DNA from 3 places in the Streptomyces sp. NPDC126510 genome. Region 1 is predicted to be linked to each of the others. Evidence: riboswitches for the same ligand, from Rfam matches in the RefSeq annotation. Region 1 holds a riboswitch; each other region holds the start of a gene.
What was found. Region 1 has a riboswitch for cyclic di-AMP ahead of ABTX60_RS23025 (transglycosylase SLT domain-containing protein). Riboswitches for the same ligand answer to the same signal wherever they lie in the genome.

Region 1 (9,819 bases):
CGAGGTGCCGGATCTCGTGCCCGAGGGCGTCCTCCAGCACGGCCTTGGAGGTGCGCAGTTCGTAGGCCAGACCCTTGGCCGACAGGGTGTCGAGCTGCGCGTGCGTCACGGTGTGGCTGCCGATCTCCATGCCGGAACGTTCCAGCTCCGCCACGCCGGCCAGGCTCATCATCGGCGCGGGCGGCAGCAGACTGCGACCGCCCGGGGCGATGGCGCCGGTGGTCAGGTAGGCGGTGGCGGGCAGCGTCCGTGCGGCCAGGGCCTCGGCGGTGGGTCCCGGCAGGTCGGCGAAGCCGTCGTCGAAGGTGAGCAGCACCGGCCGGGGCGGCAGCGGCGCCCGACCGGCCAGGTGATCGGCGACCGCGCTGATCGTGACGGGCGTACGACCGCTGCGGACGACGGCGTCGAGATGCGCGGCGAACTGCTTCGGCGTGACGGTGAACTCGGCGATCCAGTCCGGCGGATCGTCCATCACGGAGTGGTACAGGAAGACGGGAATGGCGGGAGTTCCTTCGGCATGCGGCGGGCCGATCGGCCCCTCACCCTCCCGCGCACCCCGCTCGGCCCTGCCTCTGCCGTCCGTCCTCATCTCGCCCCCCGAACCGTCTTCTCCCGAGCAGCCGCGCGCAGCGCACGCCGTGCCTTCAGATAGCCGGCCGGCCCGTACAGCATCCCCCTGCGCTGCAGCCGCGACAGCCGCCGCGGCCAGGGGTGCGTGCGGGCGTCGTGGTCGCCCGGCGTGCCGGCGCCGTCCGCCCCGTCCGTCGCGCGTACCGCCGTCAGCGTGCGGGCGTGGGCGAGGCCGCGGGGCAGCCGCGCGAGAAACGCCGGCAGCAGCGCCGGCCGGTTCACGAGCACCGCGGTGAGGTACGCGGTGAGCCCGGCGCCGTAGCCGTACGCCTGGGTCTCCAGGTCCCGCCAGGTCTCCCGGTGGTGGTGCCACACCAGGGCGTACGGCGTGTAGCGCAGCCGGTGTCCCTGGGCCAGGACGCGCACGAAGCCGTAGAGGTCGTCGCCGCCCCGGGCCGCCGTCCCGGCCCCGGTGGCGGGGTCGAAACCGCCGACGGAACGCAGCACCGCCGTGCGGAACGCCATGTTCGCGCCCGAGCCGAACCGCCCGGCCGTGAACGGGAACAGCGGCTCGTCGCCCGGCGGGTGCGCCGGGTCGTACGTCCTTGGAGTGAAGCCTTTCGCGAAGCCGCCGTGGCTCTCCAGCAGCACCTGGGCCGGGGTGGTCAGCCGCGCCGGCAGGATCAGCCCGGTGCTGCACCCGAGCCCCGGGTCGGCGGCGAAGGGCGCGGTCAGCTCGGTCAGCCAGCGCGGGTCGGCGACCACGTCGTCGTCGGTGAAGGCGACCACCTCGCCGCGCACGCGGTCCAGCCCGGCGTTGTGGGCGGCTGCGAGCCCCGGGACGGGCTCACAGACGTACCGCACCCGCTCGGCGTACTTCCGCTCGACCAGCTCCCGCGTCTCGCTCGTGACGGGCGCGTTGTCCACGACGACGATCTCGAACCGCGGATGCTCCTGCGCCAGCAGCGAGTCCAGCGCCCGGGCCAGTTGCCCGGCCCGCTCCCGGGTCGCGACGACGACGCTCGTGAAGGGCGGCTCCCCGGGTTCGCCGAGGCCGGCGGGCCCGCATTCCATCCGGGCCCGTTCCGCCAGCACGGTCTTCGGATCCACCCCCTCCGGCACCTGCCCGAGCAGCGTCCCCACGGGCCGTCCGCCTCTCCTGACCAGCACGAACACCTCTCCGTGCGTCACGGGCGGACTCCCCGGGCCGGGTCTGAGCACCGCCTCGTCACCGTCGAGGTCCAGCTCGGCGACCTGCACCGCCCCGATGTCCAGGAACCGCCGTATCTCCTCCTGCGCACGCACCGAACGGGCCATGCGCCCACCCCCCTCGTGTGTCAGGTACGGCGCAGCCGAGCCGCGCCCTTGAGCGTCCGCGTGGCCAGCGACGCGAGCTGCGGCCTGCCGCGGACGAAGCTGTGCGCGCGGCGTGCCGGTTCGCGGCTCAGCCAGTGCAGCGCCGCGCCCACCCCCGGACGGGTCACCGCGCCCTCGTACACGGGCAGTTCGCCCGTCTTCAGCGCGTCCTTGTACTCGGCCGCGCCCCGCCCCAGGTCGAGCATGGCGACACCGGCGGCGGCCGCCGCCTCGGCCATGCGCAGGTGCAGCACCAGACCCGGCGAGAACTTCGCGAACTCCGGGTCGTAGGCCGGGAACCAGCAGGCCAGCACGGAGGCCGAACGCAGTCCGAAGTGTGCGGCGACGGGCCGCTCACCGGCGTACAGCACGGACAGCGTGCCGCTGCACTCCGGCGCCCGGGTCCGGGCCAGCTGCCCGACGAGCCGCGTGATCCACTCCTGGGCGAACCGGTCCCGGCGGCCGGTCCTGCGGTACTGCGCGGACTTCCACTCCATGAGCGTGCGCAGCGCGGCCGGGTCGCGTTCGTCGAACACGAACCGCAGCTCACCGGCCTGCCGGCCGAGCCTGCGCTCCTTGGCCAGGGTCGTCTTCAGGAACTTCGGCGACTGCGCGCGCAGCACCGACTCGTACGTCTCGTAGCCCTTCTCCACGTCGACGACGTAGGTGGCGTGCTCCTCGGCCGCGTACCGGACGAACAGCCGCTGCTCGGCCTCCAGATTGTCGAAGGCGAAGCTCGACACCGAGCAGGCCTTCAGGAGTTCGCCCGTCTCCACGTCCAGGCCGGGCCGCAGGATCGCGCCCTGCGCGTCCGAGACACCGAGCCCGATCGCCCGGCCCTGTCCCAACGGGCCCCGCTCATAGGGCAGGAAGCCGGACGGCTCCGGACCTTCGTACACCACCGCGATCCGGGCCCCCGGCCTGAACAGGCCGACGGCTTCGGTGAACTCCGGCTCCATGAAAGGGTTGCGCGGTGCGTCCGAGGCGGCGCGCAGCGCACGCCAGCGCTCCCTCTCCCCTTCACCGAGCTCCCCGGGCCCAGCCACACGAATGCGCCCACTGCTCAACCCGACCCCCCGATCAAGTCCCCCCTGGACACTTGGAAGGTACCGCTCTATGCGGCCCCACGGGTAGGTAGCGGAGCATGTTGTTGCCAACTGGTGCAGAGGCCTTCAACCGGGCAATCGGCGTGCGCCGTCCGATGAAACGAAGGGGCGCGCTGTCCGTATTCTCTGATCATGGCCGCACCCATCGCATATTCACTCATCGCCACCGATCTGGACGGGACGCTGCTGCGCGGCGACGACACCCTGTCCGACCGGTCCCTCGCCGCGCTCGCGCGGGTGGCGGACGCCGGTGCCCAGCACCTCGTGGTGACGGGGCGGCCGGCGCCGAGAGTGCGGCCGCTCCTGGACGACCTCGGCTGCACGGGGCTCGCGGTGTGCGGGCAGGGCGCGCAGGTGTACGACGCCGGTGCGGAGCGGCTGCTGTGGTCCATCACCCTGGACCGGGAGCTGGCGGAGACCGCCCTCGGCAAGATCGAGGCCGAGGTGGGGCAGGTCTACGCGGCCGTGGACCAGGACGGGGTGGACGGGCTCACCCTGATCGAGCCGGGCTATCTGATGCCGCATCCGACCCTGCCCGCGGTCCGGGTCGAGCGGCGCGAGCAGCTGTGGGGCGAGCCCATCAGCAAGGTGCTGCTGCGGCACCCCTTCCTGACGGACGACGAGTTGGCGGCGACGGCCCGCTCGGTGGTCGGCTCGCTGGCGACGGTGACGATGTCGGGGCCCGGCACGGTGGAGCTCCAGCCGTGCGGGGTCACCAAGGCGACGGGCCTGGCGCTGGCCGCCGAGCACCTGGGGCTGCGGCCGGCGGACACCATCGCCTTCGGCGACATGCCCAACGACATCCCGATGTTCGACTGGGCCGGTCACGGCGTCGCGATGGCCAACGCCCACCCCGAACTGAAGGCCGTGGCCGACGAGGTCACCCTGTCGAACGAGGACGACGGCATCGCCGTCGTCCTCGAGCGACTGCTGGGCGGGTCGGCTCAGTACGGGCCGTTGACGTTGTCGATCGAGCCGTAGCGGTCGGCCGCGTAGTTGCAGGCCGCCGTGATGTTGGCGACCGGGTCGTACGGGTCGAAGGAGGTGCCGGGCACGTGGTAGGCGGCGAACGTCGGGTCGATCACCTGGAGCAGGCCCTTGGACGGGGTGCCCGCGGCGGCGTTCGAGTCCCAGTTGTTGATCGCCTGGGGGTTGCCGGACGACTCGCGCATGATGTTGCGGTAGATGCCGTCGTAGGAGCCCGGGATGCCCTGCTGCGCCATGATGTCCAGCGACTCGCGGATCCACCCGTCGAGGTTGTCCGCGTAGGTCTTCGCGGACGCCTGGGTGGCCTGGGCGACACCGCCGGCGGGCTTCGCGGCCGGCTTGGCGGGGGCGGACGACTGGGTCGCCGTCTTCTTCGGCGCGACCGACTTGGTGGTCTTCACCTTGAGCTTCAGACCCGGGTGGATCAGCTTCGGGTTGTCGCCGACGGCGGCGCGGTTGTCCTTGTAGAGCTGCTTCCAGCCGCCCCGGACGTCGTACTTGTCCGCGATGCGGGCGAGCGAGTCGCCCTTGGTCACGGTGTACGTGAGGGACTTGGAGGGCTTGGCCGCCTGCGGCACGGACTGTGCGGCGGGGGCGCTCTGGGGTTCGGCGCTCGCGTGCGTGGCTCCGAGGAGCGGAAGGGTGAGTGCGGCTCCACCGGTGCCGACGGCGACGATGCCTCGGGTCAGCGGGTTGGTTCTGGGGCGACGGTGCTTGCCTCGTCCGGCCATGGTGATGTTCCTCTCCGGCGCCTGCGAGGTGAGCTGTCGGGTTCGGGCCGGGAGGTGCCCGGCCGCGTACGGCACCGTGTGCCGTACGCGGCTTCACCCCGAGCCGTGCCGCTGTGCGGACCGGCGACTTACCTGGGTCCCCCGCTCCTGCCACGCGTGAGTGAGTCGGTTATGTGGGGAGTCCGGGCGGCGGCAGGATTAGGCGTCCGCCGGACAGGGCCGGAACGTATGCGAGAGCACATGTCGGGAACAAGCACCTCAGTCACACATTGCGCGGTTGACCTTGGTCGGGGGCGTTTGGGCGGCTTGATCCTTTGCTTGAGCCAAGGCTCAACTGGCTTTCGGGGGAAGGCGGTAGGGGCCGGTGTGGAGTCGGGGCGGAAATGGGGAAGAAGTGATTCAACTCACTGATCACGAGCCTGTGGGGCAATTTCCGCCAAGGGGAATTCATCGACTCATCGCGGCAAATCGTGCATATCTCGCTACCCCTGGGTAAGTCGATAAATATCTGTTCTTATAGGTTGATCGAAAACATAGCGGTCGTGATCGGATACCACCCGGCCTGTAACCACGGGCGCTGGCGGTGATCGAAACGTGACCGGATACGCTGACTCGAGTGAGGGCAGCGACCTATCGACAATCCGCGTAATCACCGGCAGACACAGCAGACAGGAGACCCCTCGTGACCGACGTCGGGCCGTTCGGGCTGAGCGTGCGGGACCAGGCTCTGGAAGCCGACGTCCAGGCCGGATTGACGGCTGTCGAGGAAGGCTTGCTCGAGGCCACCAAGAGTGACGTGCCCTTCATCACGGAGGCCGCCCAGCATCTTGTGCGGGCCGGCGGCAAGCGGTTCCGCCCGCTGCTCGTGATGCTCTCCGCCCGGTTCGGTGACCACCACGCGCCCGGGATCGTGCCGTCGGCCGTCGTCGTGGAGCTGACCCACCTCGCCACGCTCTACCACGACGACGTCATGGACGAGGCCGCCGTGCGCCGCGGTGTCGCGAGTGCGAACACCCGCTGGGGCAACTCCGTCGCGGTCCTCACCGGCGACTTCCTCTTCGCCCGGGCCTCGCACATCCTGGCCGACCTCGGCCCGGAGGCCGTCCGGGTGCAGGCCGAGGCGTTCGAGCGTCTGGTGACCGGCCAGATCCTGGAGACGGCCGGACCGCAGGACGGCCGCGACCCCATCGAGCACTACCTGGACGTGCTGGGCGGCAAGACCGGTTCGCTCATCGCGGTGTCGTGCCGGTTCGGCGCGATGATGTCCGGCGCCGACGAGACCGTCGTGGACGTGCTGACCCAGTACGGCGAGCGGCTCGGCGTCGCCTTCCAGCTCGCGGACGACGTCCTCGACATCGCCTCCGACTCCCACGAGTCCGGCAAGACCCCCGGCACCGACCTGCGCGAGGGCATCCCCACCCTGCCGGTGCTCCGGCTGCGTGAGCGCGCGGCCCGGCTCGGGCTCGCCGAGGACATCGCCCTGTGCGAGCTGCTCGACTCCGACCTCACCGACGACGACCGGCACACCGAGGCCCTTCGCCTGCTGCGCGCCCACCCGGCGCTGGAGCAGGCCCGGCGGGACACCGTCCGCTACGCCCAGGACGCCCGTTCGGCGCTGGCGCCGCTGCCCGAGTGCACCGCGAAGACGGCGCTCCAGGAGCTGTGCGACGCGGTGGTGCACCGGGCCGGCTAGCCCGTCCCTCCCGGCGACCCGGGCCCTACGACCCCTACGGGTCGGGGGAGAAGCCGCCCTCCCGTGTCATACCCCAGCAGTACGCGGAGTTGAGCCCGGGGTCTGACGTATCTCCCTGGCCGATTTGGTCAGATGGTGACCACGGAAAACACCACTCCTCACCTGTTCGGGTGAGAATGGCGGCTCAGGGACGAGTGCGTGGACGACACGGACAGCCGCCGCCGACCATGGAGGTAGGGCACACATGGCACCGTACGCATCCGACGACAGCACGACCGCCGGAGAGGTCGACGAGCAGCGCTCCGGGCGGCGCAAAGCCGCGCGGTACATCGTCCCGGTCACGGTGGTGGGGGTGGCCGCCGCGACGATCGGGCTGGTCCCCGCACTCGCCGACTCCGGTGACCCCGACCTCCCGAAGATCACCGCACAGCAGCTCATCGAGAAGATCGCGAAGTCGGACGTCCAGCAGCTGTCCGGCACGGTGAAGATCAGCACGGACCTCGGCCTGCCGGACCTCGGCGGCCTGGAGTCGGGCCTGATGTCCGGCGCGGCGGGCAACGGCGAGGGCGGCTCCTCCGCCGACCCGTCGGCCAAGCTCACCGAACTGGCCTCCGGCACGCACACCCTGCGCGTCGCCGCCGACGGCCCGGACAAGCAGAAGCTGTCGCTGCTGGAGAACGCCGCCGAGTACAGCGTCATCCACAACGGCAAGGACGTCTGGGGCTACGACAGCAAGTCCAACGAGGTCTACCACGGCACCGCCTCCGAGAGCCCGGAGCGCGGCAAGGACCAGCAGCCGCCGGCCACGCCGAAGGACTTCGCCGAGGAGGCGCTGAAGGCGGTCGACGGCACGACGTCCGTGACCGTGGACGGCACCGCCCAGGTCGCCGGCCGGGATGCCTACAAGCTGGTCGTGAAGCCGAAGCAGTCCGGCTCGACGGTCGGCGCGATCACCGTCGCCGTGGACGCGAAGACCGGCATGCCGCTGAAGTTCACGCTCACCCCGGCGAGCGGCGGCGCGGCCGTCGTCGACGCCGGCTTCACGAAGGTCGGTTTCGCCGCGCCGGCCGCCTCGACGTTCGACTTCACGCCGCCCAAGGGGGCGAAGGTCACCGAGGAGAAGGACGCTGGCAAGGCCGCGGGCGAGGCTCCGCGCAAGGCCCCGGGCAAGCCCTTCGACCTGGGTGAGGCGCCGGGCCACGCCCCGAAGGCCGGGAAGGACTTCGGCCAGGGCCTCGGCGGTCATGACGGCATGAAGACCATCGGCGAGGGCTGGACCGCCATAGCCACCTTCGACACCGGCGGCGAGGGCGTGCCCTCCGGCAAGGCCGGCGGCCAGCTCGGCGGCTTCATCGACTCGCTCGGCGACAAGGTCCACGGCAAGTTCGGCTCGGGCACGGTCTTCTCGACCCGTCTGGTCAACGCCCTCGTCACCGACGACGGCAAGGTCTACGCGGGCCTGGTCACCAAGGACGCGCTCGTGAAGGCGGCCGACGCCGCCAAGTAGGTCCCGTGGGCGTGCGGGACGTCGAGAGAACGAGGAAGCCGATGGGCGAGGTGTCCGCCGGGGAACCGGAGCAGCGGGAGGCGCGGGACGGGGCCGGGGAACCGGAGCACGGGGAAGCGCGGGACGAGCGCGCGGAACCCGCCATCGCCACCCGCGCGCTCACCAAGCGCTACCGCGGCGGACAGCTCGCCGTCGACGGTCTCGACCTGACCGTCCCGGCGGGCAGCGTCTTCGGCTTCCTCGGTCCCAACGGCTCCGGCAAGACCACCACCATCCGCATGCTGATGGGCCTCATCGAGCCCACCTCCGGCACGGCCCGGGTGCTCGGGCAGCCCATGCCCCGGGCCACCCGCGCCGTGCTGCCGCACGTCGGCGCCCTCATCGAGGGCCCGGCCCTCTACGGCTTCCTCTCCGGCCGCGACAACCTCCTCCGCTACGACAGCGCCGACCCGGTCGCCGATCCCCGCACCCGGCGGGCCCGGGTCGCCGCCGCACTGGACCGGGTGGGCCTGGCGGCCGCCGCGGGCAAGAAGGCCAAGGCGTACTCCCTGGGCATGAAACAGCGTCTGGGCCTCGCGGCCGCACTGCTCCAGCCACGCCGGCTGCTCGTCCTCGACGAGCCCACCAACGGCCTCGACCCGCAGGGCATGCGCGAGATCCGCACCCTCGTCCGGGAACTGGCCTCGGACGGCACGACCGTCTTCCTCTCCTCCCACCTCCTCGACGAGATCGAGCAGGTCTGCACGCACGCGGCGGTGATGGCGCAGGGCCGCCTGATCACGCAGGGCCCGGTCGCCCAGCTGTCCGCCGGCGCACGCGGCCGGCTGGTGGTGACCACTCCGGATCCGGTGGAGGCGGCCCGGGTGCTGAAGGAGCAGGGCGTCGGCGATGTCGTCGTCGCCGACGACCGGGTCACCGGCGAACCACCGGACCGCGACCTCGCCGAGGTCAACGCCGCGCTGGTGACGGCCGGGATCCGGGTACGCGGCTTCACGGTCGAACGGGCCTCGCTGGAGGACGCGTTCGTGGCGCTGACCGGGGAGGGATTCGATGTCGCGGGCTGAGCCGAGCGCCCCTCAGGGGCGCGGGGAACCGCGCGACCGCCCAGAGACGGTCCGCACTCGCCGTACGGCCTTCCGTGCCACCCTCCTTCGCAACGAACTGCTCACCACGTTCCGCCGCTGGCGCACGTTGGCCCTCCTCGCGGTGTTGGCGGCCGTCCCCGTCCTCGTGGGCATCGCGGTGAAGATCGAGACCGGCGACGGTTCCTCGGCCGGCCCCGGAGGCGGGGGCGGCGGACCCGCCTTCATCGCGCAGATCACCAACAACGGCCTGTTCCTCGTCTTCACCGCCCTGGCCGCCACGCTCCCGTTCTTCCTGCCCATGGCGGTCGGGGTCGTCGCGGGCGACGCGATCGCCGGTGAGGCCAACTCCGGCACGTTGCGGTATCTCCTGGTCGCCCCGGCCGGGCGCACCCGCCTGCTGCTCACCAAGTACGCGACGGTCGTCCTCTTCTGCCTGGCCGCCACGCTCGTGGTCGCCGTCTCGGCGCTGACGGTCGGTGCGCTGCTCTTCCCGCTCGGGGACCTGACGACCATCTCCGGTACGCAGCTCAGCCTCGCCGAGGGCCTGGGCAGAGCCCTGTTGATCGCCCTGGCCGTCGCCGCGTCACTGATCGGGGTCGCCGCGCTCGGTCTGTTCGTCTCGACGCTGACGGGCAGCGGCATCGCGGCGATGGCGACCACGGTCGGCCTGCTGATCACGGTCCAGATCCTGGACCAGATCCCGCAACTGCACGCCCTCCAGCCGTACTTCTTCTCCCACTACTGGCTGTCCTTCGCCGACCTCATGCGCGAGCCGGTCTACTGG
Region 2 (9,819 bases), on a different contig from region 1:
GAGTCCGCGCTGCGGCGCGCGAAACGCTTCCACGGCCCGGTCCTGGTCCACTGCCTGACGGAGAAAGGCCGCGGCTACGAACCCGCCCTCGCCCACGAGGAGGACCACTTCCACACCGTCGGCGTGATGGACCCGCTGACCTGCGCACCGCTCTCCCCGGCGGGCGGCCCCTCCTGGACCTCCGTGTTCGGCGAGGAGATCGTCCGGATCGGCGAGGAGCGCCAGGACGTGGTGGCGATCACCGCAGCCATGCTGCACCCGGTCGGTCTCGGCGCCTTCGCCGAGCGGTTCCCGGACCGGGTCTGGGACGTCGGCATCGCCGAGCAGCACGCGGCGGTGTCCGCTGCGGGCCTGGCGACGGGCGGTCTGCACCCGGTCGTCGCCGTCTACGCCACCTTCCTCAACCGTGCCTTCGACCAGTTGCTCATGGACGTGGCCCTGCACCGCTGCGGGGTGACCTTCGTGCTGGACCGGGCCGGGGTCACCGGCGTCGACGGGGCCTCCCACAACGGCATGTGGGACATGTCCGTCCTCCAGGTCGTGCCCGGGCTCAGGATCGCCGCGCCGCGCGACGCCGACCAGTTGCGCGCCCAGCTGCGCGAGGCCGTCGCCGTGGACGACGCGCCGACGCTCGTGCGCTTCCCGAAGGAGTCCGTCGGCCCGGCGGTCCCGGCGGTCGACCGGGTGGGCGGACTGGACGTGCTGCACCGCTCGCCCGAACCGCGGGTTCTCCTGGTGGCCGTCGGCGTGATGGCACCGGTCTGCCTGCAGGCCGCCGAGCTGCTCGAAGCGCGCGGCATCGGCTGCACCGTCGTCGACCCCCGCTGGGTCAAACCCGTCGACCCGGCGCTCCCGGGTCTCGCCGCCGAACACCGCCTGGTCGCCGTCGTCGAGGACAACAGCCGCGCCGCCGGGGTCGGTTCGGCTGTGGCGCTGGCCCTGGGCGACGCCGACGTCGACGTGCCGGTACGGCGGTTCGGCATCCCCGAGCAGTTCCTCGCGCACGCCAAGCGCGGTGAGGTGCTCGCCGACATCGGCCTGACACCCGTAGAGGTCGCCGGACGGATCGGCGCGAGCCTGGCCGTCAAGGAAGAGCTGTCCAAGGAGCCACAGGAATGACCACCGCCGAATCCGCGTCGGAGTCGTCACAGGCCGGGGAGTTCGACCTCGGCAGGCTGCTGGCCGAGCGCGGAGCCGAGCGCTACGAGCTGCACACCCGGTACCTCAACCACCAGCTCCCGCGCATGCTGCGCACCATCGGCTTCGACAAGGTCTACGAGCGCGCCGAGGGCGCCTACTTCTACGACGCGGACGGCAACGACTACCTGGACATGCTCGCCGGGTTCGGGGTGATGGGCCTCGGCCGCCACCACCCCGTCGTACGCAAGGCGCTGCACGACGTCCTGGACGCGCAGCTCGCCGATCTCACCCGGTTCGACTGTCAGCCGCTGCCGGGCCTGCTCGCCGAGAAGCTGCTCGCGCACAGTCCGCACCTGGACCGGGTGTTCTTCGGCAACAGCGGCACCGAGGCCGTCGAGGGCGCGTTGAAGTTCGCCCGGTTCGTCACCGGCAGGCCGAGGATCCTGTACTGCGCGCACGCCTTCCACGGACTGACCACCGGCTCCCTGTCCGTCAACGGAGAATCCGGTTTCCGCGACGGCTTCGCCCCGTTGCTGCCCGACACGGCCGTCCCGCTCGGCGACCTCGACGCACTGGAGAGGGAGCTGCGGAAGGGCGACGTCGCCGCACTGATCGTCGAGCCGGTCCAGGGCAAGGGCGTCCTCACAGGTCCGCCCGGGTGGCTGCGGGCCGCGCAGGAGCTGCTGCACCGGCACAAGGCGCTGCTCATCGCCGACGAGGTGCAGACGGGCCTCGGCCGCACCGGCGACTTCTACGCCTACCAGCACGAGGACGGCGTGGAGCCCGACCTGGTGTGCGTGGCCAAGGCACTCTCCGGTGGCTATGTGCCGGTCGGCGCCACGATCGGCAAGGACTGGATCTTCAAGAAGGTCTACTCGTCGATGGACCGGGTGCTGGTCCACTCGGCGAGCTTCGGGTCCAACGCGCAGGCCATGGCGGCGGGTCTCGCGGTGCTGTCGGTGATGGAGAACGAGCAGATCGTCGCGGGCGTCCGGGCCACCGGGGACCGGCTGCGGTCCCGGCTGGCCGCGCTCACCGACCAGTACGAGATGCTCGCCGAGGTCCGCGGCAGGGGGCTGATGATCGGCATCGAGTTCGGCCGGCCGCAGTCGCTGAAGCTGCGCAGCCGCTGGACCATGCTCCAGGCGGCGCGCAAGGGACTGTTCGCGCAGATGGTCGTCGTACCGCTGCTGCAGAAACACCGGATCCTCACGCAGGTCTCCGGCGACCACATGGAGGTGATCAAGCTGATCCCGCCGCTGATCATCGGCGAGCGTGAGGTGGACCGCTTCGTCGACGCCTTCACGGCCGTGATGGACGACGCGCACAACGGCGGGCTGGTGTGGGACTTCGGCAAGACACTCGTCAAGCAGGCGGTGGCCAACCGGTGAATCCGCTGCTTTTGCCTGTGAGGCAAGAAATTTGCCGCTGAGGCAAGACTCCGGCTGAATGGAGGCATGAGCTCCTCCGAGACCGAGCGGCCCCCCGGGGCCGACTCGCCGGCCGACCAGGCCGCAGGTGCGCTGCCCGCCGTGGTGGCGCCCCAGCTGCGGGCCCTGCGGCGCCAGGCCTCCCTGACGCTGGAGGCCGCGGCCCGCGCCGCCGGGCTGTCGCCCGCCCACCTCTCCCGGCTGGAGACCGGACAGCGCCAGCCTTCACTGCCGATGCTGCTCGCACTGGCCCGCATCTACGGTACGACCGTCTCCGAGCTGCTCGGTGAGACGGTCGCCGACCGGGACGCCGTCATCCGCGCGGCCGACATGGAACCCACCGCGGCGGGCGGCTGGACCTACTGGCAGGCCGGTGCCCCCGGCCGCGGGATGCAGGCCCTGCGCGTCCACGTCCCCCACGGCTCCCAGGGCGACATCGTGCGCGTCCACCCCGGCGAGGAATGGCTCCACGTGCTGCGCGGCCGACTGCGTCTGCGGCTCGGGGACACCACGCACCGGCTGGCGGCCGGCGACAGCGCCCACTTCGACTCGCTCACCCCGCACCGGATCGCCGCCGAGGACCACGACGGCGTCGACCTGCTCTTCGTCCACACCCTGCTGCAGAGCCCCACGGCCGCCCTGTGCCTGGGCCCCACCCCCGGAGACGCGTCATGAGCAACATGGAGGAGAAGTTCCCCCGGGCCCTGTGGGTGAGGTTGTTCATCTACCTCATCGCCGGCCACTTCTTCGCCGCCTTCGTGTACCTGCTGTTCGAGGTGGGGGCGAAGTAGCCCCCGCTCCCGTTCCTCAGTCGAGAAGCCGCTCGCGTAGCCGCTCCCGGGTCTCCGCGTACAGCCCCAGCCCCTTCTCCAGGTAGGTGTCGACGCCGCCCCACGTCTCCTCGATGGTGTCGAAGGCCGCCGTCAGGTACTCGGCGCGCGCGTCGAAGAGGGGGCTGAGCAGCTCCATGACCTCGGGGGAGTAGGCCGAGGCGGCGGAGCTGGAGCGGTGCACCTTGTAGCGGCGGTGCTTGGCGTTCGACTTCAGGTAGTCCTCGACGATCGCCTCACGCTCGACGCCCACGGCGAGCAGCGTCACCGCGACGGACAGCCCGGCGCGGTCCTTGCCCGCCGCGCAGTGCATCAGCGCGGGGACGCTGTCCTCGGCGAGCGCGTGCAGCACCCGGGAGTGCTCGTCGGTGCGGTGCTTGATGATCGTGCGGTACGAGGCGATCATGCGGCCCGCGCCCTTGCCGTCCGAGAGGATCTCGCGCAGCTGGTCCAGGTCGCCGTCGCGGACCATCTTCCAGAACTCGGCGCCGTCGGCGGGGTCGCTCAGCGGCAGGTTCACATTGCGCACACCGGGCAGCTCGACGTCCGGCCCCTCGAGCTTCTGGTCGGCCGCGTTGCGGAAGTCGAAGACCGTGTGCAGGCCCAGACCGGTCAGGAAGGCGGCGTCCTCCCCGGTCGCGTGGGCGAGGTGGCCACTGCGGAACAGCACGCCCTGGCGCACCCGCCGCCCGTCCACGGTCGGCAGCCCGCCCACGTCACGGAAGTTGCGCACTCCGGCCAGCTCGGGCTCGGTCGACGGGACCTGCTGTGTCACGAGGGCTCCTCCCCTTCGGCGCCGCCGGCGCGGCTCGTCGACGGGCGTCTTCCGACGATACGACATGCCTGCCTGGGGCAATGAGTTGTCCACAGGCGTTGCCCGGAACCCCCACCTCGCCCGATGATGTTGCCGCCTGGTCGCACCTGGTCGGGCTTGTTCGAATATGTGAGGGCACGATGCTGGACATCTCCGAAGACGGTCGTACCTGGGTGCTCTCCGGCCCGGCCAGCAGCTATGCCGTCCATGTCACCGACCGGGACGAGCTGCTGCACCTGCACTGGGGCCCTCGTATCGGCCTGGCCGACGCCGAGGCGCTCGCCGTCCGGCCGCTGCCGGACTACTGGCCCTTCGAGTCCCCGCTCGACGGGCGCGAGGAGTACCCGGTCGAAGGCGGCCCCCGCTTCGTCCGCCCCGCCCTGTCCGTCCGCACCGCCGGGCGGCGCGGCACCGAGTGGGCCTACGAGGGGCACGACGCCGAGGACGGCGAGTTGCGGCTCCGGTTCCGCGACGGCGATCTGGCCGTCACCCTGCACTACCGGATGCGCCCCACGGCGGATGTCGTCGAACGCTGGGTGACCCTGGACAACCAGGGGCCGGCCGTCGAGCTGCTGCGCGCCGACTCCGCCACCTGGACCCTGCCCGACCGTGACACCTGGCGCCTGTCGCAGCTGCACGGGCGCTGGGGCGCGGAGTCGCGGCTGACCCGCACCGGCCTCACCCACGGCGAGAAGGTCATCGGCAGCCGTCGCGGCCACACCTCCCACCAGCACCTGCCGTGGGTCGCCCTCGACACCGACGCCACCGAGGAGCGCGGCGAGGTCTACAGCTGCGCCCTGGGCTGGTCCGGGTCCTGGCGCATCGCCGTGGCCCAGCTCCCGGACGCGCGCGTGCAGATCACCGGCGGCGCCGGCCACGACGACTCCGGCCTGCTGATGCTCGGCACGGGGGAGTCGTACACGACGCCCGTCTTCGCCGGGCTCTTCAGCGACGGCGGCTTCGGCGGGGCGAGCCGCGCCTGGCATGCCTACCAGCGGGCGTACGTGATCCCGGACGCCGATCGGGACCGGCCCGTGCTGTTCAACTCCTGGGAGGCCACCGAGTTCGACATCTCCGAGGAGCAGCAGCGGGAGCTCGCCGAGCGGGCCGCCGCCATGGGCGTCGAGCTGTTCGTGGTCGACGACGGCTGGTTCGGGGCGCGCACCAGCGACCGGGCCGGGCTCGGCGACTGGACCCCGAACCCCGACCGCTTCCCGGGCGGGCTCAAGCCGCTCGCGGACCATGTGCACGGCCTCGGGATGCAGTTCGGGATCTGGGTCGAGCCCGAAATGGTCAACCCGGACAGCGACCTGTACCGCGCGCACCCCGACTGGGCGCAGTACCAACCAGGACGAAAGCGGACGGAATTCCGTAATCAGCTCGTCCTCAACCTCGCCCGCGAGGACGTCCGGGAGTACCTGTGGGAGCAGCTCGACGGGCTCCTCTCCGGCGCGCCGATCGACTACGTGAAATGGGACTTCAACCGCTGCTTCACCGACGCCGGCTGGCCCGACGACGCCTACCCGCAGCGGCTGTGGATCGACCACGTGCACGGCCTGTACGCCCTGCTGGACCGGCTGCGGGCCGCCCACCCGGGGGTGGCCTTCGAGTCCTGCTCGGGCGGCGGCGGACGGATCGACCTCGGTGTGCTGAGCCGCACGGACCAGGTGTGGACCTCCGACAACACCGACCCCCTCGACCGGCTCGCCATCCAGCACGGCTTCAGTCAGATCCACCCGGCGCGGGTCATGGCCGCCTGGGTCACCGACAGCCCCAACGCCATGCTCAACCACCGGGCCAGCTCGCTGCGGTTCCGGTTCGTCAGCGCCATGGCCGGGGTGCTCGGGGTCGGCGGCGACCTCACGAAGTGGACGCCGGAGGAGCTCGCCGAGGCGGCGGAGTGGGTGAGGCTCTACAAGGAGATCCGGCCCGTGGTGCAGCGCGGCGACCAATACCGGCTGCGGGCTCCGGAGGGTGGGCTGAGCGCCGTGCAGTACGTCCTCGGCGAGGAGACCGTCGTCTTCGCCTGGCTCCAGGCGCAGCGCTACGGAGAGCCCGTTCCAGCGCTCCGGCTGCGCGGCCTCGATCCGGCAGAATCGTATGAATGCCGTGAAACGGGCGAAGTTCACCGAGGGGCCGTCCTGCTTCATCACGGACTGCGGGTCGGCTTGCGCGGGGATCTGGACGCCGTGATCGTCCACCTTAAGCGGAAGTAGCCATTCTGTCCGAATGGAGAGAATTGGCGGCTTAGGGATAACGTGCCCCGATCGTAAAGGAGATGAGGTCGGGGTGCGTGACCATCGTCATATTCGTGACGATGTGCTGTCGCCATGTTCACGTAATCCCCGCAAAAACCAGGGCTGTCGAGCAATGCGGGAGATCGGTAATCCACGCTCCGTGACGGCGAATGTGGCGACGCGTCAAGAAAAACACCGTCACGGGCAACCGCAAGCTTGTCCTATTGCGTCGTGGTCGCTTACGTTCCACACCAATCCGGACGGACGCCTAATCCTGCCGCCGCCCGGAGCCCGCACACACTGACCCGAAGCACGGCAGGAGCGGGGGACCCACAGGTAAGACGCCTGTTCCGGTTCCCGGAACGGCTTGGGGTTCAGCCGCGCCCCGGCGCGGCCGGGCATCTCCAGCCCGCACCCGACAGCTCACCTCGCAGGCGACGGAGAGGAATTCGCCATGCCCGCGAAGGGTAAGCACCGCCGTCCCAAGACCCAGCGTTTCACCCGCTCCATCGCCGTCGCCGGAACCGGCGGGGCCGCCCTCGCCCTGCCGCTCATGGGGGCCACCGGCGCTCACGCCGCCACCCCGCAGTCGGCTCCGGAAAAGGCCGTCCAGTCCGCTCCGGCCGCCGGGGAAAAGGCCGCCGAAAAGACCAATGGCGCCCACACGTACACCGTGAAGGCAGGCGACTACCTCGCGAAGATCGCCGGCGAGCAGCACGTCAGCGGCGGCTGGAAGAAGCTCTACGCGGACAACCGTGACGCCGTCGGCTCCGACCCGTCGCTGATCCACCCGGGCCTGAAGCTGTCGATCGGCAAGAAGGCGGCGAGCGCTCCGAAGGCCTCGGCTCCCTCCGCGCCGAAGGCCTCGGCCCCGAAGCCGTCCGCCGCCGATGCGGCCCCGAAGGCGGAGACCGCCGCGAAGCCGGCCGCCGCCGAGAGCAACTCCAGCGGTTTCACCCTCCCGGTGACCGGTGCCACCATCGGCACCCCGTACCACATGTCCGGCAGCATGTGGTCGAGCGGCTACCACACCGGTGTCGACTTCGTCGTCCCGACCGGCACCTCCCTCAAGGCCGTCGGCGCGGGCACGGTCGTCTCCGCCGGGTGGGGCGGCGCGTACGGCAACCAGGTCGTCATCAAGCTCGCCGACGGCTACTACGCCCAGTACGCCCACCTGTCCCAGCTCTCCGTCTCGGCCGGCCAGACCGTGACCGCCGGGCAGCAGGTCGGTCTGTCGGGCGCGACCGGCAACGTGACCGGACCGCACCTGCACTTCGAGATCCGCACCACGCCGGACTACGGCTCGGACGTGGACCCGGTCGCCTTCCTGCGCTCGCACGGCGTCTCCGTCGGCTGACCCGCCGCACGACCACCTGCCTGACAGGCGGCCGAAGGCCGGACCCCGATCCCCGGGTCCGGCCTTCGGTGTGTGCGGATACCGGCGCTCGTCCCAAGGGATCGACAGGCGGCGGCAGTTGGGACAGAGTGATCACGGCCGGAGTGCAAGCGCTTTCCAGAGCCTTCCCGGCGGATCCCGAGGAGTGGTGTCACCGTGCCGACCACCCGCAGAGCGTTCGGAGCCCTGGCCGCCGGAGCCGCCCTGACGGCCCTCGCCCCCACAGCCGCCGCGCACGCCGCGTCCCCGCACCGCCGTCTCATCGCACACGACGACTTCTGCCACGGCCTCGGGCAGTGGGCGACCGAACTCCAGGGCGGCGGCACCGTCACCGCCGCACACGGCACACTGGAGATCGACGTACCCAGCGGTGCGACCGTGTGGTTCAGGAAGCGGCTCGAAGGGCCCTACGTACTCGAGTACACCGCCACCCCCGTCTCCGAGGGCGGGGCCAACGACCGGGTCTCGGACCTCAACAACTTCTGGAACGCGACCGACGTCCGCTCCCCGCGCGACCTCTTCGCGACACCACGCGGCGGAGCCCTCGACGAGTACGACCACCTCACGACCTACTACGCCGGCTACGGGGCCAACTACAACACCACGACCCGGCTGCGCCGCTACGTCGGCGAACCCGGCGTCCGGCCCCTGGTCTTCGACTACACCCAGCCGCTGCTGGTGCCGGGCGAGCCGAACCGGGTGCGGATCGTCTCCGACGGCTCCACGGTCCGATGGTGGAACAACGGCCGGCTCGTCTTCGACTACAGCGATCCGCAGCCCTACACGGGCGGCCATTTCGCCTTCCGGACCGTCTGGAGCCACTTCCGGATCACTGGGTTCCGGGTCTGGCGACTCACCCCGAAACATCCCTGACAAGCGGGGTATTCCGGAGTTGGCGAACACTTTAGGAGTGGGTTATCTCACCGCCCGTCAACCCTTCCCTACGGTCGCGTAGGTCACATTCGAAGGTGAATCATGGGCTGCTGTGGCAGACGATTCGAAGAGTGACAGCAAAGCAGAGATCGGGTCGTACGTGGCGGTGGGGGACAGCTTCACCGAGGGCGTCGGCGACCCCGGCCCCGGCGGGGCGTTCGTCGGCTGGGCCGATCGGTTCGCCGTTCTGCTCGCCGACCGCAGGCCCGAGGGCGACTTCCAGTACACCAATCTCGCCGTACGCGGAAAGCTCCTCGACCAGATCGTGGCGGACCAGGTTCCGCGGGCCGTCGGCATGGCCCCGGACCTCGTCTCGTTCTGCGCCGGGGGCAACGACATCATCCGGCCCGGCACCGACCCGGACGAGGTGGCCGAGCGCTTCGAGCGGGCGCTGGCCCAACTCACCGCCGTGTCCGGCACGGTGATGGTGACGACCGGTTTCGACACCCGTGGCGTGCCCGTGCTCAAGCATCTGCGCGGCAAGATCGCCACGTACAACGGACACGTCCGGGCCATCGCCGACCGGTACGGCTGCCCGGTGCTCGACCTGTGGTCCCTGCGCAGTGTGCAGGACCGCCGGGCGTGGGACGCCGACCGGCTGCACCTGTCGCCCGAGGGGCACACCCGCGTGGCGCTCCGCGCGGGGCAGGTGCTCGGCCTCGACGTGCCGGCCGACCCCGAGCAGGCGTGGCCTCCGTTGCCCCCGCGCGGCGTGCTCGACGTGCGGCGTGACAACGTCGCCTGGGCGCGTGAGTTCCTGGTGCCGTGGATCGGGCGCCGGCTGCGCGGGGAGTCCTCGGGCGACCATGTGACGGCCAAGGGGGCGCTGTCGCCGGACGACATCAGGATGCGGATCGCCTCGGTGGCGTGAAGGCGGCTCCTGCACGTGCGGGTCGCGCCGGTCGCGACACCGACGCGGCCCGCACGCACAGGAGTTGCGGCTTCGAGAGCGGGTCCTCCCGCTCGGCCCGGCGCGACGCGGCGTGACGGTGCTGGGTGGGGTCGGTGAGCCCCCTGGCCCCGGCGTGATCCGAAGGAC
Region 3 (9,819 bases), on a different contig from region 1:
GCGCAGCACCACGTCGGCTTCCCAGTGGGCGGGATACTCGTGCCGGTCCGGCGAGGTCTGCATGGGCCCCAGAGTACGGCTAGCGCCTGACAGCGGCGCGAGGCAGTCTGTGGAGGGCGTCAGTCGGGTCGAGGCCGCGATCCGACGGCACCCCGGGAGTGGAACGCGAGGACCGCTCCGGGAGGGCTTCACGATATGGGAAACTGGTCTAGACAACCCTGAAAACCGAAGGGCAGCAACACATGGCTGAGCGCCGCGTCAACGTCGGCTGGGCCGAGGGTCTCCACGCCCGCCCCGCCTCCATCTTCGTCCGAGCCGCCACGGCCGCAGGCGTCCCGGTGACGATTGCCAAGGCTGACGGCAACCCCGTCAACGCGGCCTCCATGCTGGCCGTCCTGGGCCTCGGCGCCCAGGGGGGCGAGGAGATCGTCCTCGCCTCCGACGCCGAGGGCGCGGACGCCGCCCTCGACCGGCTGGCGAAGCTGGTCTCCGAGGGTCTCGAGGAACTGCCCGAGACCGTCTGATGTCCCGAGCGCCCGATGCGGCGCACAGCGAAGGGCTCGTCCGAATTCACCGGGCGGGCCCTTCGCCATTTCCGGGCCATTCCGGGCAGGAATTCCCGTGTCCGGGCAGCAGAAATAGGCCCCCGAGAATTCATCTCTCTTTGTATACGGCTGTCGTGTTAATGCCGCAGGCTCGCCGTGTTTACGGGATGTTGCGAGTTCCTCACACGGTCGGCGCGTTCCTCCGCGGAGCCGAGGCGCAGACGGTGCGCGCCGGTCGCGCGCTCGGTGTGCAGCGCCGTGACCGCCCGGGCGCGCTCGCCGTCCCCGCGCGCCACCGCGTCCACGATCGCTCCGTGCTCCGCCCAGGACTCCACCGGGCTGAGCGGCGCCTGCACGGCGTACATCCACGTGATCTTGTGGCGGAGCTGGGTGAGCATCGAGGTCAGGGCGGGGCTGCCGGAGGCCTGGGCGAGCGTCTCGTGGAACCAGGCGCCGAGGGAGCGCAGGTCGTCGCTGTTGCCGCGACGGGCCCGGTCCTGGCCCAGCCGGACCAGTCCGCGCAGGACCTTCAGATGCGCCTCGGTGCGGCGCTGGGCGGCGCGGGCCGCACCGAGCGGCTCCAGGAGCATCCGCATCTCCAGCAGGTCGCCGGCCTCCTGCTCGGTGGGTTCGGCCACGCACGCGCCCGCGTGCCGGCGGGTCACCACGAAGCCCTCGGCCTCCAGCGTGCGCAGCGCCTCCCGGACGGGCACCCGCGAGACGCCGTAGCGGCGGGCGAGGAGTTCCTCGGTGAGCCGGCTGCCGCGTGCGTGGACACCCGCGACGATGTCGTCCCGGATGGCGGTGCACACCGAGTGCGCGGGAATACGCATGACCGACCTCCGCTTAATCCCCGTGAAACGCCGGCGAGCGGCGCGTGATTCTGTGACTCTATTGCAATGAGCCGGAATTTCCGACGGCAGGCGGGAATCCAGGGATATTTTTTGGACAGCGGGCATCCGGCGGCACCTCACGGGTCATCCGGCGGGCGTCCGGAAAACACCGAAAGCCCCGGCTCGGGGAGCCGGGGCTTCGGAAACGGTGGAGGGTCCGGGTCAGACGCCGACGCCGTGCGAGCGGAGGTAGGCGACCGGGTCGATGTCCGAGCCGTACTCGGGGCTCGTACGCGCCTCGAAGTGCAGGTGCGGGCCGGTGACGTTGCCGGTCGCGCCGGACAGGCCGATCTGCTGACCGGGGGTGACCTTCTGACCCACCGAGACGCCGATGGAGGACAGGTGGCCGTACTGGGTGTACGTCCCGTCGTTCATCTTGATCACGATGTTGTTGCCGTAGGAGCCGCCCCAGCCGGCCTCGACGACCTCGCCCATGCCGACCGCGTGGACGGAGGTGCCGGTGGCGGCGTGGAAGTCCACGCCGGTGTGGCTGCCGGAGGACCACAGGCCGCTGCTGGCCTTGTAGCCGGTGGAGACGTACGAGCCGGAGATCGGGGCCACGTAGGCGTTGAGGCGCTTGCGCTCGGCCTCGCGGGCGGCGCGCTCCTTGACCTCGCGGGCCTTCTCGGCCTCCGCCTTGGCCTTCTCCGCCACCTCGGCGGCCCGCTTGCGGGCGGCCTCCTCGGCCTTCCGCTTGGCGGCGGCCTCTTCGGCGGCCTGCCGCTGCGCGACGGCCTGGGCGTCGATCTGCTGGGCCACGGTGTCACCCATGGTGACGACCGGGGTGAGGCCGGTCTGCTCGGCGCTGGGCTCGGCGGCGAAGGCCGCGGGGGCCGCCACGGTGCCGATCACGCCGGTGGTGGCGAGGGCCGCGACACCCGCCGCGCGGGCGGTACGGCGCTGGATCCTGCTGGGACGACGGTGCTTCCCGGTGGCGCGAGTGAACGCCATGTGGTGGCTGGTCCTTTCCTTCCCTCTCGCCTACCGGGTTAGCTGACGGGTTCGGAGCAGGAAGGTCTCCTACGGACTCCCTCGCGGCACGCGCGGGCGTCCGATTCACCCCAGGGACTGCGATGGGTCCCCGGCTCCCCTGGCTCGCGCCGTACGGGGACTCGGCGATGACTGTCCGGTGCCGCGGGTGCGGCGCACTGCCTGACGAACAGCCCGGACGACGCTAAGCGGCGCCACTTTCAATTCCCAAACGGATCCCAGCTTTTGTAGCGCATCCCACAGGGCAGACAGGCAACTCCCATCCCAATTCGGGCATAAAGGGGCCCTGGTGCCTTCGAAGACATCCAGGGCCCCTCAGCGCGCGTGCCGCTACTCGGCGGCGACGACGCTGACTTCGCCGATGCCGAGGGCCTCGACAGGCGCCTTGATCTGCGCCGCGTCACCGACGAGGACGGTCACCAGCCGGTCCACCGGGAAGGCGCTGACGGCCGCCGCGGTGGCCTCCACCGTGCCGGTCGCGGCGAGCTGCCGGTACAGCGTGGCCTGGTAGTCGTCGGGCAGATGCTGCTCGACCTGGTCGGCCAGCGTGCTCGCGACGGCCGCTGCCGTCTCGTACTTCAGCGGCGCGACGCCGACCAGGTTCTGCACGGCGACGTCCCGCTCGGCGTCGGTCAGCCCCTCAGCGGCGAGGGTACGCAGCACCGTCCAGAGGTCCTCCAGAGCGGGGCCGGTGTTGGGCGTGTCCACGGAGCCGCTGATGGCGAGCATCGCCGCACCCGTTCCGTCGGGGGCGGACCTGAGGACCTGGCCGAACGCCCGTACGCCGTAGGTGTAGCCCTTCTCCTCGCGCAGGACGCGGTCCAGGCGCGAGGTGAGCGTGCCGCCGAGGCAGTACGTGCCGAGCACCTGCGCGGGCCACACGCGGTCGTGCCGGTCCGGGCCGATCCGGCCGATCAGCAGCTGCGTCTGGACCGCGCCCGGGCGGTCCACGATGACGACCCGGCCGGTGTCGTCGGCGGTCACCGGCGGCACGGGCCGCGGCTCGGCCGGGGAGCCCGTCCAGGCGCCCAGCGTGTCCCCGAGCAGGGCGTCGAGGTCGATGCCGGTGAGGTCCCCGACGACCACGGCGGTGGCCGTGGCCGGGCGGACGTGCTTCTCGTAGAAGGCGCGTACGGCCGCGGAGTCGATGGCGGCGACGGTCTCCTCGGTGCCCTGCCGCGGCCGCGACATGCGCGCGTCCGCCGGGAACAGCTCCTTGGAGAGCTCCTTGGCGCCCCGGCGGGACGGGTTGGCCAGCTCGTGCGGGATCTCGTCGAGACGGTTGGCGACCAGCCGCTCGACCTCGCTGTCGGCGAACGCGGGGGCCCTCAGGGCGTCGGCGACCAGTCCCAGTCCCTTGGTGAGCCGGGAGGCCGGCACCTCCAGACTGAGCCGGACGCCGGGGTGGTCGGCGTGCGCGTCGAGGGTGGCGCCCGCGCGCTCCAGCTCGGCGGCGAAGTCCTCGGCGGAGTGCTTGTCGGTGCCCTCGGAGAAGGCCCGGGCCATGATCGTGGCCACACCGTCGAGGCCGGCGGGCTCGGCGTCCAGGGGGGCGTCGAGCAGCACCTCCACAGCGACGACCTGCTGGCCGGGGCGGTGGCAGCGCAGCACCGTGAGGCCGTTGTCGAGCGAGCCGCGCTCGGGGGCCGGGAAGGCCCACGGCTTGGCGTCGCCCGCCTGCGGCCGGGGGTGGAAGTCCATCGTGGCGAGCTCGGTCACCGGGCCGCCTCCTCGTTCTCGTCCTGGTCGGCGGGGGCTTCGGGGGCGGTCGGCTCGTAGACGAGCACCGCGCGGTTGTCGGGCCGCAGGCGGGCCTTGGCGACCTCCTGGACCTCCTCCGGCGTGATCTCCAGCACGCGCTGGACGGCGGTCAGGGCGAGCTGCGGGTCACCGAACAGCACGGCGTACCGGCACAGTTCGTCGGCGCGGCCCGCGACCGTACCGAGCCGGTCCAGCCACTCGCGCTCCAACTGGGCCTGGGCGCGCTCCATCTCCTCGGCCGTGGGGCCCTCCTCGGCGAACCGGGCGAGCTCCTCGTCGATGGCGGTCTCGATGACCGGGACCTCCACGTCACCGGACGTCTTCACGTCCAGCCACCCCAGGGAGGGTGCCCCGGCGAGCCGCAGCAGGCCGAAGCCGGCCGCCACGGCCGTACGGTCGCGGCGCACGAGCCGGTTGTACAGGCGGGAGGACTCGCCGCCGCCGAGGACGGTGAGGGCCAGGTCGGCCGCGTCGCACGCGCGCGTGCCGTCGTGCGGCAGCCGGTAGGCGGCCATCAGGGCACGGGCCGGGACCTCCTCCTCGACGACCTCGCGCAGCTGGTCGCCGATGGTCTCCGGCAGCGAGCCGTCGCGCGGGGCGGGCTTGCCGTCGTGGCCGGGGATGGAACCGAAGTACTTCTCGACCCAGGCGAGGGTCTGCTCCGGGTCGATGTCGCCGACCACGGAGAGCACGGCGTTGTTCGGCGCGTAGTAGGTGCGGAAGAAGGCGCGCGCGTCCTCCAGGGTCGCCGCGTCCAGGTCGGCCATCGAGCCGATCGGGGTGTGGTGGTAGGGGTGGCCCTCCGGGTAGGCGAGGGCGGTCAGCTTCTCGAAGGCGGTGCCGTAGGGGACGTTGTCGTAGCGCTGGCGGCGCTCGTTCTTGACGACGTCGCGCTGGTTCTCCATCGACTCGTCGTCGAGCGCGGCCAGCAGCGAGCCCATGCGGTCGGCCTCCAGCCAGAGGGCGAGCTCCAGCTCGTGGGCGGGCATGGTCTCGAAGTAGTTGGTCCGCTCGAAGCTGGTGGTGCCGTTCAGCGAGCCGCCGGCACCCTGGACGAGCTCGAAATGACCGTTGCCCTTGACCTGCGCGGAACCCTGGAACATCAGGTGCTCGAAAAGGTGAGCCAGGCCGGTACGCCCCTTGACTTCGTGGCGTGAGCCGACGTCGTACCAGAGGCACACCGCCGCGACCGGGGTCAGGTGGTCCTCGGAGAGCACCACGCGCAGGCCGTTGGCCAGGCGGTGCTCGGTCGCTGTCAGGCCCCCGGAGCCTGCCTGGGCTGTGGCCGTGTGACCCATGGGCATGTACATCCCTTCACTCGCGAGCGGTTGTTGAGACCGCGTGTTCCTGCCGGTCCTGCCACTGTATGCAAGCGTGCGGAGCCCTGGTGAAGTTCCCGGCGGCGACCTGGGACCGAGAGCGCGGGATGCGGCCCGGACCGGGCCCTGGTCCCGGTTGTCAGTGCGGCGGTCCACAATGGTCGGCGTCAGATCCGGATCGCAGCAGCATGAGCGAGCCGCAGGGGCGGTCGGTGACGAGAGGGCGAGCGCGCGCAGGCCCGCAGGGCTGAGTACGGTCGGTGTCTCGTCAGCGCACGAACGCCTTGTAGGCGAGCGACCAGTAACAGGAGGAGCCGGCAGCGATGGCCCGCCGCAGCACGAAGACCCCGCCGCCCGACGACTCGTACGAGGAGCGGATCCTCGACATCGACGTCGTCGACGAGATGCAGGGCTCCTTCCTCGAGTACGCGTACTCGGTCATCTACTCCCGCGCCCTGCCGGACGCACGCGACGGCCTCAAGCCGGTGCACCGCCGCATCGTCTACCAGATGAGCGAGATGGGCCTGCGCCCCGAGCGCGGGTACGTCAAGTGCGCCCGGGTCGTCGGCGAGGTGATGGGCAAGCTGCACCCGCACGGCGACGCGTCGATCTACGACGCCCTCGTGCGCATGGCCCAGCCCTTCTCGATGCGGGTCCCCCTGGTCGACGGCCACGGCAACTTCGGTTCCCTGGGCAACGACGACCCGCCGGCCGCCATGCGGTACACCGAGTGCCGGATGGCCGAGGCCACGAGCCTGATGACGGAGTCCATCGACGAGGACACCGTCGACTTCAACCCCAACTACGACGGCCAGGAGCGGGAACCGGTGGCCCTGCCCGCCGCCTTCCCGAACCTCCTGGTCAACGGCGCCTCGGGCATCGCGGTCGGCATGGCCACGAACATGGCGCCGCACAACCTGCGCGAGGTCATCGCCGCCGCCCGCCATCTGATCCGGCACCCCAACGCGGATCTCGACGCCCTGATGAAGCACGTCCCGGGCCCCGACCTGCCCACGGGCGGCCGCATCGTCGGCCTGTCCGGCATCCGGGACGCCTACGAGTCCGGCCGCGGCAGCTTCAAGATCCGGGCGACGGTGTCGGTGGAGCCCGTGACGGCCCGCCGCAAGGGCCTCGTCGTCACGGAGCTGCCCTTCACGGTCGGCCCCGAGAAGGTCATCGCCAAGATCAAGGACCTGGTCGGTTCGAAGAAGATCCAGGGCATCGCCGACGTCAAGGACCTCACCGACCGTGCGCACGGCCTGCGCCTGGTCATCGAGATCAAGAACGGCTTCGTGCCGGAGGCCGTCCTGGAGCAGCTCTACAAGCTGACGCCGATGGAGGAGTCCTTCGGCATCAACAACGTGGCCCTGGTCGACGGCCAGCCGCTCACGCTGGGCCTCAAGGAGCTCCTGGAGGTCTACCTCGACCACCGCTTCAACGTCGTACGGCGGCGCTCGGAGTTCCGCCGCGGCAAGAAGCGCGACCGGCTGCACCTGGTGGAGGGCCTGCTGACGGCCCTGCTGGACATCGACGAGGTCATCCGCCTGATCCGCTCCAGCGAGAACTCCGCGCAGGCCAAGCAGCGCCTGATGGAGCAGTTCTCGCTGAGCGAGGTGCAGACGCAGTACATCCTGGACACGCCGCTGCGCCGTCTGACCAGGTACGACCGCATCGAGCTGGAGACGGAGAAGGACCGGCTCACCGCGGAGATCGAGGAGCTGACCCGGATCCTCGACTCGGACGCGGAGCTGCGCAAGCTCGTCTCCTCGGAACTGGCCACGGTCGCGAAGAAGTTCGGCACGGACCGGCGTACGGTCCTGCTGGAGTCGGGTGGTGCCCCGGTGGCGGCCGTGCCGCTGCAGGTGGCCGACGACCCGTGCCGGGTGCTGCTGTCCTCCACGGGGCTGCTGGCCCGCACGGCGAACGGCGAGCCGTTCGCGGAGGACGCCGCCGCCCAGCGCGTGAAGCACGACGTGATCGTCTCGGCGGTGCCGGCCACCGCTCGTGGCGAGGTGGGTGTGGTCACCTCGTCGGGCCGGCTGCTCCGGCTGAACGTGATCGACCTGCCGCAGCTTCCGGAGTCGCTGTCGGCGCCGAACCTCGCGGGGGGTGCCCCGCTGGCGGAGTTCGTCTCCCTGGAGGACGACGAGACGGTGGTCTGCCTGACCACGCTCGACGAGTCGTCGCCGGGTCTGGCGCTCGGGACGGCACAGGGCGTCGTCAAGCGCGTGGTGCCGGACTACCCGGCCAACAAGGAAGAGCTCGAGGTGATCGGCCTCAAGGAGGGCGACCGGATCGTCGGCGCGATCGAGCTGCGCACCGGTGAGGAGGATCTGGTCTTCGTCACCGACGACGCACAGCTGCTGCGCTTCCAGGCGTCCCAGGTCCGCCCGCAGGGCCGCCCGGCCGGCGGTGTGGCGGGCATCAAGCTCGCCGAGGGCGCGAAGGTCATCTCGTTCACGGCGGTGGACCCGGCCGTGGACGCCGTCGTCTTCACCGTCGCGGGCTCACGGGGCACGCTGGACGACTCCGTCCAGACGACGGCGAAGCTGACCCCGTTCGACCAGTACCCCCGCAAGGGCCGCGCCACCGGCGGAGTCCGCTGCCAGCGGTTCCTGAAGGGCGAGGACTGTCTGTCCCTCGCCTGGGCGGGCCCGGTCCCGGCCCTGGCGGCGCAGAAGAACGGCACTCCGGCCGAGCTCCCGGACATCGACCCGCGCCGGGACGGTTCCGGGGTGTCCCTGGCGAAGACGGTGGCGGTGGTGGCGGGGCCGGTCTAGGCGGTGGTGGCGGGGCCGGCCCAGGCGGTGATGGCCGGGCCGGTCCAGGCAAGGGAGGCCGGGGCGGTTCAGGCCGGGTCGGCGCCGTCCTCCTCGGGGTCGCGCACGTACCGCAGGACGCCCCACATGCCGTGCTCGTCGGCGTGTGGGGCCTCGCTCCGGCACGCCTGGAGTTCCTTCTCGAGAGCCGCGGCGTCGATGCCCGAGCCGATGAGGACGAGCTGGGTGAGGCGTTCGGAGTCGACCGGCCAGGGTTCCGGGTAGAAGCGCAGGAAGCGCCCGACGGCATGGACGGCGTAGCGGTTGCGGATGTCGTACGGCCCGAAGTCGACGTAGCCCTTGATCCGGTACAGCCCCTCGGGCCGGCTGTCGAGGAATGTCATCAGCCGGCGGGGATCGACGGGCGTCTCGGAGACGAACGACAGGCTGTCGTAGGCGGCGTGCAGATGGCCGGCGTGGGCGTCCGGGCTGTGCGGGTGCGGGTCGACGTGGTGCGGATCGTGGCCGTGCTGGTGGTCGTGGGGGTCGTCTTCGTGCAGGTCGTCGAAGGACAGCTGCCCGATGCGTTCCTCGCTCGGCCGGCAGTCGAAGAGGAACTCGGGGTCGATCCGGCCGTAGGTGGCCGGGACGACGGCTGCGCGGTCGACGAGGGACCGGACCAGCCCGAGGACGCGTTCACCGTCCGCGGCCCGGTCGAGCTTGTTGACCACGACGAGGTCGGCCAGCGCGAGATGCCGGTCGATCTCGGGATGCCTGGCCCGGGTGTCGTCGAACTCGGCCGCGTCGACGACCTCGACGAGCCCGCCGTAGACGACCCCCGGGTGCTCGCTGGCCAGCAGCATCCGCACGAGCTCCTGCGGCTCGGCGAGACCGCTGGCCTCGATGACGATGACGTCGATGCCGACGGAGGGCTCCGCGAGCCGCTCGAGGTACTGGTCCAGTTCACTCGCGTCGACGGCACAGCACAGACATCCGTTGCCGAGGGAGACCGTCGAGTCGCCGAGCGCTCCGGCGACCGCCATCGCGTCGATCTCGATCGCCCCGAAGTCGTTGACGAGGGCGCCGATACGGCTTCCGCCGCTGCGGTGCAGGAGGTGATTGAGCAGGGTGGTCTTCCCCGAGCCGAGGAATCCGGCCAGGACGACGACCGGGATCTGCTGCGGTTTCGGGCTCGGCTGGCTCACCGTGCGACCTCTCTCGCGCCGACGCGTGCACCGGCTCGCGTTCCCGGCACACGTGGGGGATGGGGATGCCGCCCCAGAATACGAGCCGCGAGATCCACGCCGAAGCGAACGGGTCGGCTGCGCACCTCGCCACCCCCGGGTCGCGGCACCCTCACCGGACACGAACGCTCAGGCGGGTACAGGCGCCGGCGCCTGCGGCCCCACGTACCGGGCCACCGGCCTGATGATCTTCGTGTCCTCCGCCTGTTCCAGGATGTTGGCGCTCCAGCCCACCGCCCGCGCGGCGGCGAAGGTCGGGGTGAACATCTCGCGGGGCAGGCCGCAGAGTTCCATGACCACGCCCGCGT

Region 2: another riboswitch for cyclic di-AMP. It lies ahead of ABTX60_RS09805 (M23 family metallopeptidase); the one in region 1 lies ahead of ABTX60_RS23025 (transglycosylase SLT domain-containing protein).
Region 3: another riboswitch for cyclic di-AMP. It lies ahead of ABTX60_RS31595 (M23 family metallopeptidase); the one in region 1 lies ahead of ABTX60_RS23025 (transglycosylase SLT domain-containing protein).

The regions. Positions count from the first base shown of each region.
Region 1 is NZ_JBEORR010000016.1:251-10,069, reverse strand. Features, by position in the region: gene ABTX60_RS23045 (polysaccharide deacetylase family protein) at 1-472, opposite strand, end outside; gene ABTX60_RS23040 (glycosyltransferase family 2 protein) at 586-1,887, opposite strand; gene ABTX60_RS23035 (GNAT family N-acetyltransferase) at 1,908-2,978, opposite strand; gene ABTX60_RS23030 (HAD family hydrolase) at 3,165-4,013, shown strand; gene ABTX60_RS23025 (transglycosylase SLT domain-containing protein) at 3,977-4,750, opposite strand; cyclic di-AMP (ydaO/yuaA leader) riboswitch at 4,754-4,923, opposite strand; gene ABTX60_RS23020 (polyprenyl synthetase family protein) at 5,433-6,443, shown strand; gene ABTX60_RS23015 (LolA family protein) at 6,688-7,950, shown strand; gene ABTX60_RS23010 (ABC transporter ATP-binding protein) at 7,992-9,014, shown strand; gene ABTX60_RS23005 (ABC transporter permease) at 9,001-9,819, shown strand, end outside.
Region 2 is NZ_JBEORR010000006.1:85,032-94,850, reverse strand. Features, by position in the region: gene dxs (1-deoxy-D-xylulose-5-phosphate synthase) at 1-1,119, shown strand, start outside; gene ABTX60_RS09830 (aspartate aminotransferase family protein) at 1,116-2,531, shown strand; gene ABTX60_RS09825 (helix-turn-helix domain-containing protein) at 2,598-3,245, shown strand; gene ABTX60_RS09820 (DUF6126 family protein) at 3,242-3,361, shown strand; gene ABTX60_RS09815 (tyrosine-protein phosphatase) at 3,378-4,175, opposite strand; gene ABTX60_RS09810 (alpha-galactosidase) at 4,355-6,430, shown strand; cyclic di-AMP (ydaO/yuaA leader) riboswitch at 6,747-6,901, shown strand; gene ABTX60_RS09805 (M23 family metallopeptidase) at 6,906-7,808, shown strand; gene ABTX60_RS09800 (DUF6250 domain-containing protein) at 8,004-8,720, shown strand; gene ABTX60_RS09795 (SGNH/GDSL hydrolase family protein) at 8,833-9,651, shown strand.
Region 3 is NZ_JBEORR010000027.1:37,200-47,018, reverse strand. Features, by position in the region: gene ABTX60_RS31610 (bifunctional acetate--CoA ligase family protein/GNAT family N-acetyltransferase) at 1-63, opposite strand, end outside; gene ABTX60_RS31605 (HPr family phosphocarrier protein) at 243-524, shown strand; gene ABTX60_RS31600 (GntR family transcriptional regulator) at 683-1,378, opposite strand; gene ABTX60_RS31595 (M23 family metallopeptidase) at 1,601-2,389, opposite strand; cyclic di-AMP (ydaO/yuaA leader) riboswitch at 2,402-2,566, opposite strand; gene ABTX60_RS31590 (M16 family metallopeptidase) at 2,759-4,147, opposite strand; gene ABTX60_RS31585 (M16 family metallopeptidase) at 4,144-5,487, opposite strand; gene ABTX60_RS31580 (DNA gyrase/topoisomerase IV subunit A) at 5,832-8,288, shown strand; gene ABTX60_RS31575 (CobW family GTP-binding protein) at 8,357-9,472, opposite strand; gene ABTX60_RS31570 (citrate synthase/methylcitrate synthase) at 9,641-9,819, opposite strand, start outside.